DNA from 3 places in the Microbacterium sp. X-17 genome. Region 2 is predicted to be linked to each of the others. Evidence: riboswitches for the same ligand, from Rfam matches in the RefSeq annotation. Region 2 holds a riboswitch; each other region holds the start of a gene.

Region 1 (2,253 bases), on a different contig from region 2:
TGATCGATCCGCCGCGCGAGACGATCCCGGTCACGCGCTCCGCCGTCAGGGGCACGTACCGGAGCAGCACCCCGGCGTGGACGGTCATATAGTCGACGCCCTGCTCGCACTGCTCGATGACCGTGTCCCGGTACACCTCCCAGGTGAGCGCGGACGCGTCGCCGTTCACCTTCTCCAGCGCCTGGTAGATCGGCACGGTGCCGATCGGGACGGGCGAGTTGCGGAGGATCCACTCCCGTGTGGTGTGGATGTCGTCGCCGGTGGAGAGGTCCATCACGGTGTCCGCGCCCCACGTGGTCGCCCACTGCAGCTTCGCGACCTCCTCGGCGATCGAGCTCGTCACGGCCGAGTTGCCGATGTTCGCGTTGATCTTCACGAGGAACGCCTTGCCGATGATCATCGGCTCCGACTCCGGGTGGTTCACGTTGTTGGGGATGATCGCCCGGCCGGCGGCGACCTCCGCGCGGACCAGCTCGACGTCGCAGTTCTCCCGCAGGGCCACGAACCGCATCTCCGGCGTGATGACGCCGTCGCGGGCGTAGCGCATCTGAGTGATGGTGCGCCCCGGCTTCGCGCGGCGGATCGGGGGCTTCACGCCCTTCCACTCCGCGGATGCCGCGCCCCGGCGCAGCGCAGAACGCCCGTCGTCCTCGAGGTTGCGGTCGCGACCGGGGTAGGTCTCGGTGTCCGCGCGGGCGGCGATCCACCCCTCCCGCAGGGGCGGAAGCCCGCGGACCGGATCGCTGCCGGGCCCCTCCGTGCGGTACACGGTCAGCGGCTCGTTGACCGAGCCGTCGGGCGACGGCTCCAGTGCGATCCGACTGACGGGCACGTGGATGTCGTGCTCCGTGTCGTGCAGATGGGCCAGAGAGTGTGCAGAACGGGCAGATCCCATCGAGGGCTCCTACTTCCTTCGCCGGCATGACCCGGACAGGTTCGAACGGTCGCAGGCCGCGTCAGCCCGATCTCAGCCCTTGCGAGGGCACCCGTGTGGATACGCGAAACCCTACAACATCGCCTGTTATCGTGACGCTGCTCCCCCGACGGAAGGCCGCCCATGATCCCCCGCGTGCTCAGCATCGCCGGGACCGACCCCACGGGCGGTGCGGGGATCCACGCGGACCTGAAGAGCATCGCCGCGAACGGCGGCTACGGGATGGCGGTCGTCACCGCCCTCGTGGCGCAGAACACGACCGAAGTCCGCGCGATCCACACCCCGCCGGCGGGGTTCCTCGCCGAGCAGCTCGACGCCGTGAGCGACGACGTCACGATCGACGCGGTCAAGATCGGGATGCTGGGCTCCCGCGAGAACGCGGCCGTGGTGGCCGCGTGGCTCGCGCGCACCGTCCCGCCGGTCGTCGTGCTCGACCCGGTGCTGAAGGCCAGCACCGGCGGGGACCTGGGCTCCGGCGACCTCGTGGGCGCGCTCCGCGAACTCCTGTCCGGCTGCGACGTCATCACGCCCAACCTCGACGAGCTGGCCGTCCTCGCGGGCGAACCGCGCGCATCCGACTGGGAGTCCGCGGTCGGGCAGGCGCTGCGGCTCTCCGAGGCATCCGGGGTCGCGGTCCTCGTCACCGGAGGCCACCTCGCCGGCCCCGCCTCGCCCGACGCGCTCGTCGATGCCGGGAACAGGCTCGGGACCGGCCGGCGAATCCACGAGATCTCCGCCCCACGGGTCGCGACACGGAACACGCACGGCACCGGATGCTCGCTGTCGGCAGCGCTCGCGACGAACCGCGCCCGCCTGGGCGACTGGATCGCCGCACTCGACACGACGAAGGCCTGGCTCACGGACAGCCTCGCGTCGGCCGACGACCTCGACGTGGGAGCCGGCCCCGGCCCCCTCCACCACTTCCACACCTCCTGGCGCCTGCAGGGCCTCCATGGGCGAGGAAGCTCTGGACGCTCCAAGTGACGTTGCTCCCGCCTGTGGAAACTCCAACAAACAGGCGATCTGTGTTGTAGTTTCATCCCCATCCGACCTCGAACGCTCGGTGCACACGCACGAGGATGTGGAGATAACCATGCGTAGATCACGGGCCGTTCGCATCACGGGGTGGGTGGTGCTCGCCGTCGCGGTGCTGGCGGGAGGCGCCTATGTGGTCGCCAGCATCCTCGGCTTCTCGGCGCACGCGGCGTTCGTGGGGCAGTGGGTCTTCCCGGTCCTCGTGGTCGCCCTGGGCGTCTGGGTCGTCGCGGCGGCGGTGAGCCGCAGCGCTCGCTCGACGGCGCGCGCGAGCGCGAGCGGGG
Region 2 (2,253 bases):
GGACGCTGCCCGGGCATCCCGTCGACGGCGAGGAGGCGTTCGTCGTGCATCGCGACACCGCCGGCGGCGACATCGTGCTCACCGTGCGCTCGCTCACGCGTCCGGCGCCGCAGCAGCCGTGGCGCATCCTGCATCCGCTGCTCCGCGTCGCCCAGGTCGTGGCGCGGCGGCGGTACCTGCGCGCGCTGCGCTGACCCGCTCGGCGCCACGAGTGAGAGGATGATGGACCCATGCCCACCGTCCACCGCCCCGGCCTCCGCGTCGACTCCGGACTCACCATCCCCGAGTCCGAGCTGTCCTGGCGGTTCTCGCGGTCGTCCGGTCCCGGCGGCCAGGGTGTGAACACCGCCGACTCCCGGGTGGAGCTCCTCTGGGATGTGGCGGCCTCCGCCGTCCTCTCGACGGCACAGCGCGACCGGCTGCTCGATCGCCTGAGCGGCCGCATCGTGGACGGGGTGCTGACGATCACCGCATCCGAGCACCGCGCGCAGGTGCGCAACCGGGAGGCGGCGCGCCTCCGGCTGGCCGAACTCGTGGCCGACGCCCTCCGGCCTCCCGCGCCACCGCGACGCCCGACCCGGCCCACCCTCGGCTCCAGCCGACGGCGCCTGGAGGCGAAGAAGCGCCGCACGGATGTCAAGCGCCTGCGTCGGCCTCCCACGGACTGAGCCCGCACGCCTGTCGAAAGGAACGGGATGAGACCCCTCCGCTACGCCATCAACGTCACGCTCGACGGCTGCGTCCACCACGAGGCGGGCCTCCCGCCCGACGCGGACTCGATGCGCTTCTGGACCGCCGAGCTGGAGCGGGCCGACGCCCTGATCTTCGGCCGGGTGACCTACCGGATGATGGAGTCCGCGTGGCGCCGCCCGGCCACCGGCGCGTGGCCCGAGTGGATGGACGAGACGCAAGTCCCGTTCGCCGAGGCCATCGACCGGGCGAGGAAGCACGTGGTGTCCCGCACGCTGACCGAGGTCGACTGGAATGCCGCGCCGCTGACCGGCGACCTGCGGCACGCGGTCGAACGCCTCAAGCAGGAACCGGGCGAGGGCCTGTTCGTCGGCGGGGTGACCCTCCCCCTCGCGCTGGCGAACCTGGGCCTGATCGACGAGTACGTGTTCGTGGTGCAGCCGGTCCTCGCCGGCCACGGGCCGACCCTGCTCGCCGGGCTGCGCGAGAGCATCCGGCTCGAACTCGTGGAGCGGCGGGAGTTCGGCTCGGGGGTGACGGCGCTGCGGTTCCGGCCGGGGACGTAGTCCGGTGCTGAGCGGCGGCCCCGGCCGGTCCGCCGCCGCGCCCTCGCTAGACTGGCCGATGACGCGGGGTGCCTCCCTCTCCAGGGCTGGCTGAGAACACACCCGTCGAACCTGATCTGGTTAGTACTAGCGAAGGGACGTCATTCCATGACTTCTTCCTCCCCTGCCATCGACTCGCCCGAGTTCGGCGCCGCCCTGAGCGGGCTGCGCGCTCAGCCGCCGCTCGTGCAGTGCCTGACGAACATCGTCGTCGCCCAGTGGACCGCCAACGTCCTGCTCGCGGTCGGGGCGGCCCCCGCGATGGTCGACAACCCGCGCGAGGCGGCCGAGTTCGCGCCCATCGCGAGCGGCGTCCTGGTGAACCTCGGCACCCCGTACGACGACACCTCCGACGCGATGACCGCGGCCGCCGGCGCTGCGGCAGCGGCCGGGACGCCGTGGGTGCTGGACCCCGTCGCCGCGGGTGGCCTGCGCTGGCGCACCGGGCTCGCCCTCGAACTGCTGCGCTCCTCCCCCACCATCGTCCGCGGGAACGCCTCCGAGATCATGGCCCTCGCCGGCGGCGCCGGAGGCAAGGGCGTGGACTCGACCGACAGCCCGGAGGCGGCGCTGGCGGCGGCCCAGGAGATCGCCCGCACCTTCGGCACCGTCGTGGCGGTGAGCGGTCCCGTCGACCACCTCACCGACGGCGAGCGCACCGTCCGGATCGCCAACGGGCACCCGTGGATGACGCAGGTCACCGGCGTCGGCTGCGCCCTCGGCGCCCTGATGGCCGCCTTCGCCGGCAGCGCCGACCCCCTGACGGCGGCCGCCTCCGCGACCGCGGTGCTCACGGTCGCAGCCGATCGGGCGGCGTCCGTCAGCCAGGGGCCGGGAAGCTTCGCCGTGAGCCTGCTCGACGAGCTGGCCGCCCTGACGCCCGACAGCCTGGTCGCGGCGGTCCGCGTCGCATGACGGCGCGCCCGCCGCTCGACCTGTCCCTCTACCTCGTGACCGA
Region 3 (2,253 bases), on a different contig from region 2:
CCGCACCTCCACGACCCCGTCCGGGTCGAGGTTGGCGGTCGGCTCGTCGAGGAGGATCGCGCCGGGCCGCATCGCGAGCACGCCCGCGAGCGCGAGGCGCTGCCGCTGACCGCCGGACAGCGCGGTCGTGGACCGGTCGAGCGGCAGGCCCAGGCCGACGGCATCCAGGGCCGCGGCGACGCGCGGCCCGATCTCCTCGCGCGGGACGCCGAGGTTCTCGCACCCGAACGCGACGTCGTCCCCGACCCGCGCAAGCACCGTCTGATTCGCCGGATCCTGCAGCACGAGGCCGGCGCGTCCGCGAGCGGACGCGGGCGGCACCCCATCCACCAGCAGCGCGCCGGTCTGCTCGCCCTCGTCGTCGCCGCCGAGCACGCCCGCGAAGCCGTGCAGGAGCGTGGACTTGCCGGCGCCGGACGCCCCGAGCAGGAGCAGGCGCTCGCCCGGTTCGATCCGCAGGCTCGTGTCCCGCACCGCCCACCGATGGCGCGTCGCGTAGCGCCAGCCCCAGCTGCGCGCCTCGAGCGCCGCCGGCATCGGGTCAGACGCGCCGGCCCGCGTCGCGTCCCGACGCGAAGCGGTTCAGCGCGCCCGTCGCGGCGAGCCCGCGCGCGATGAGCCAGGATCCGATACCCGCGATGACCCCGCCGGAGACGATGCTCGACACGACGTACACGGTCGCGAACGTGGCATCCGAGCCGGGGTAGGAGAACACGAGGTCGTTGATACCGCACGCGAGGCCCGCGCCCGCGCCCGCCAGGATGGCGACCGGCAGACGCCACACGGCGTACGCGAACAGGAAGAACACGATCTCGGCGCCGAGGCCCTGGACAAGCCCGGACACGATCGTCAGCGGCCCCCACACGTTGCCGACGAGGGCCGAGATGGTGGCGGCGACGAGCTCCGCGTAGATCGCCGCACCGGGCTTTCGGACGATGAGCGCCGCAAGCACCCCGGCGACGAACCACGGTCCGTTCACGAGACCCTGGAGTCCGGGGAGAAGCGGCGTGAGGAGGGTTGCGGGCCCGAGGTACGCGACGTTCCAGACGACGAACAGGAGCGCACTGGCCACGGCGACGACGCTCGCGACCACGATGTCGACGACGCGCCACCGCCAGACGATGCGCGCGTAGGCGTTGCGCGGAGACGTGGAGACGGAATGCATGACTTCTCCTTCCTGCGCTGGCATGACCCAGATCAGGTTCGACGGTCGAAGCTTGATTGCTTCCTCTCAGCCCGGCACACCGGACTCCCGTGGTTGATGCGCATCAGTGTAATGGCTGCGCCACGGTACGGTACCGACATGACGATCGCCGGCCCGACCCCGCCGACGCGTCGCTCTCTCCGGGAGACCGGGGCGGTCGTCATCATCCCGCCGGCCGAGCCGCCGGCATCCGGCGCAGCGCTCTCCTGGGTCGACCCGGGCACGGTCGCGCGGCCGCAGATCACCGCGGCGATCGAGGCGAGCCCTTACGTGCCCGTCGCGCCGGACCTCCTGGCGAAGGCGCCGCGGCGCTCGCCCTGGCGCCCCGGGGTCCTCGTCCCGTTCGGGATCGTGCTCGCGCTCATCGCGGCGTATTGCACGACGACCCTGCTGTGGCCGTTGTCCGCGATCCCGCCGCAGGCGTCGGCCGTCGCCGTACAGCCGGTCGCGGCGACGGTCGCCACCCCCGCGTGGCCCGCGCAGGGCAGCGCCGCCGTCGCCGTGGAGGGCATCGGCGGGACGCTGTCGTCGACCGGCAACGCCTCCCCGATCGCGAGCATCACGAAGCTCGTCACGACGCTCATGGTGCTGGAGCGGATGCCACTCGCCGCGGGCGAGCAGGGACCGGCGTACCGGATGACGGCCGCCGACCGGGACGCCTACATCGGCTACCAGGACCGGGGCGAGTCCTCGCTCGACGTGCCGGTGGGCGGATCCCTCTCCGAGCTCCAGCTCCTGCAGGGGACGCTGATCGGCTCGGCGAACAACTACGCGCAGATCCTCGCCGACAGCATCTGGGCGAACGACGCCGTCTTCGCGAACGCCGCGTCGACGTGGCTCGCGGCGCACGGTCTGAGCGACATGCGGATCGTCGACCCGACCGGGATCGAGGAGGGCAACACGGCCTCCCCCGCCGACCTCGTCGCCCTCGCGCAGCGCGCCCTCGCGAACCCGGTGATCGCGCAGATCGTCTCGACCCGCACGATCGACCTCCCCGGAGCCGGCCGTGTCGAGAACACGAACCAGCTCCTGCAGGCCGATCCCGCCGT

The links. Region 2 has a riboswitch for thiamine pyrophosphate ahead of thiM (hydroxyethylthiazole kinase). Riboswitches for the same ligand answer to the same signal wherever they lie in the genome.
Region 1: linked by a shared signal. The riboswitch ahead of thiC (phosphomethylpyrimidine synthase ThiC) and the one ahead of thiM (hydroxyethylthiazole kinase) in region 2 are both predicted to bind thiamine pyrophosphate.
Region 3: linked by a shared signal. The riboswitch ahead of ABCS02_RS13750 (ECF transporter S component) and the one ahead of thiM (hydroxyethylthiazole kinase) in region 2 are both predicted to bind thiamine pyrophosphate.

The regions. Positions count from the first base shown of each region.
Region 1 is NZ_JBDHNI010000002.1:740,265-742,517, forward strand. It holds gene thiC (phosphomethylpyrimidine synthase ThiC) at 1-895, opposite strand, end outside; TPP riboswitch at 892-1,000, opposite strand; gene thiD (bifunctional hydroxymethylpyrimidine kinase/phosphomethylpyrimidine kinase) at 1,070-1,918, shown strand; gene ABCS02_RS12030 (hypothetical protein) at 2,028-2,253, shown strand, end outside.
Region 2 is NZ_JBDHNI010000001.1:810,170-812,422, reverse strand. It holds gene ABCS02_RS03970 (DUF1990 family protein) at 1-194, shown strand, start outside; gene arfB (alternative ribosome rescue aminoacyl-tRNA hydrolase ArfB) at 231-668, shown strand; gene ABCS02_RS03960 (dihydrofolate reductase family protein) at 696-1,256, shown strand; TPP riboswitch at 1,311-1,411, shown strand; gene thiM (hydroxyethylthiazole kinase) at 1,404-2,210, shown strand; gene thiE (thiamine phosphate synthase) at 2,207-2,253, shown strand, end outside.
Region 3 is NZ_JBDHNI010000002.1:1,080,279-1,082,531, reverse strand. It holds gene ABCS02_RS13755 (ATP-binding cassette domain-containing protein) at 1-537, opposite strand, end outside; gene ABCS02_RS13750 (ECF transporter S component) at 542-1,165, opposite strand; TPP riboswitch at 1,158-1,266, opposite strand; gene ABCS02_RS13745 (D-alanyl-D-alanine carboxypeptidase) at 1,304-2,253, shown strand, end outside.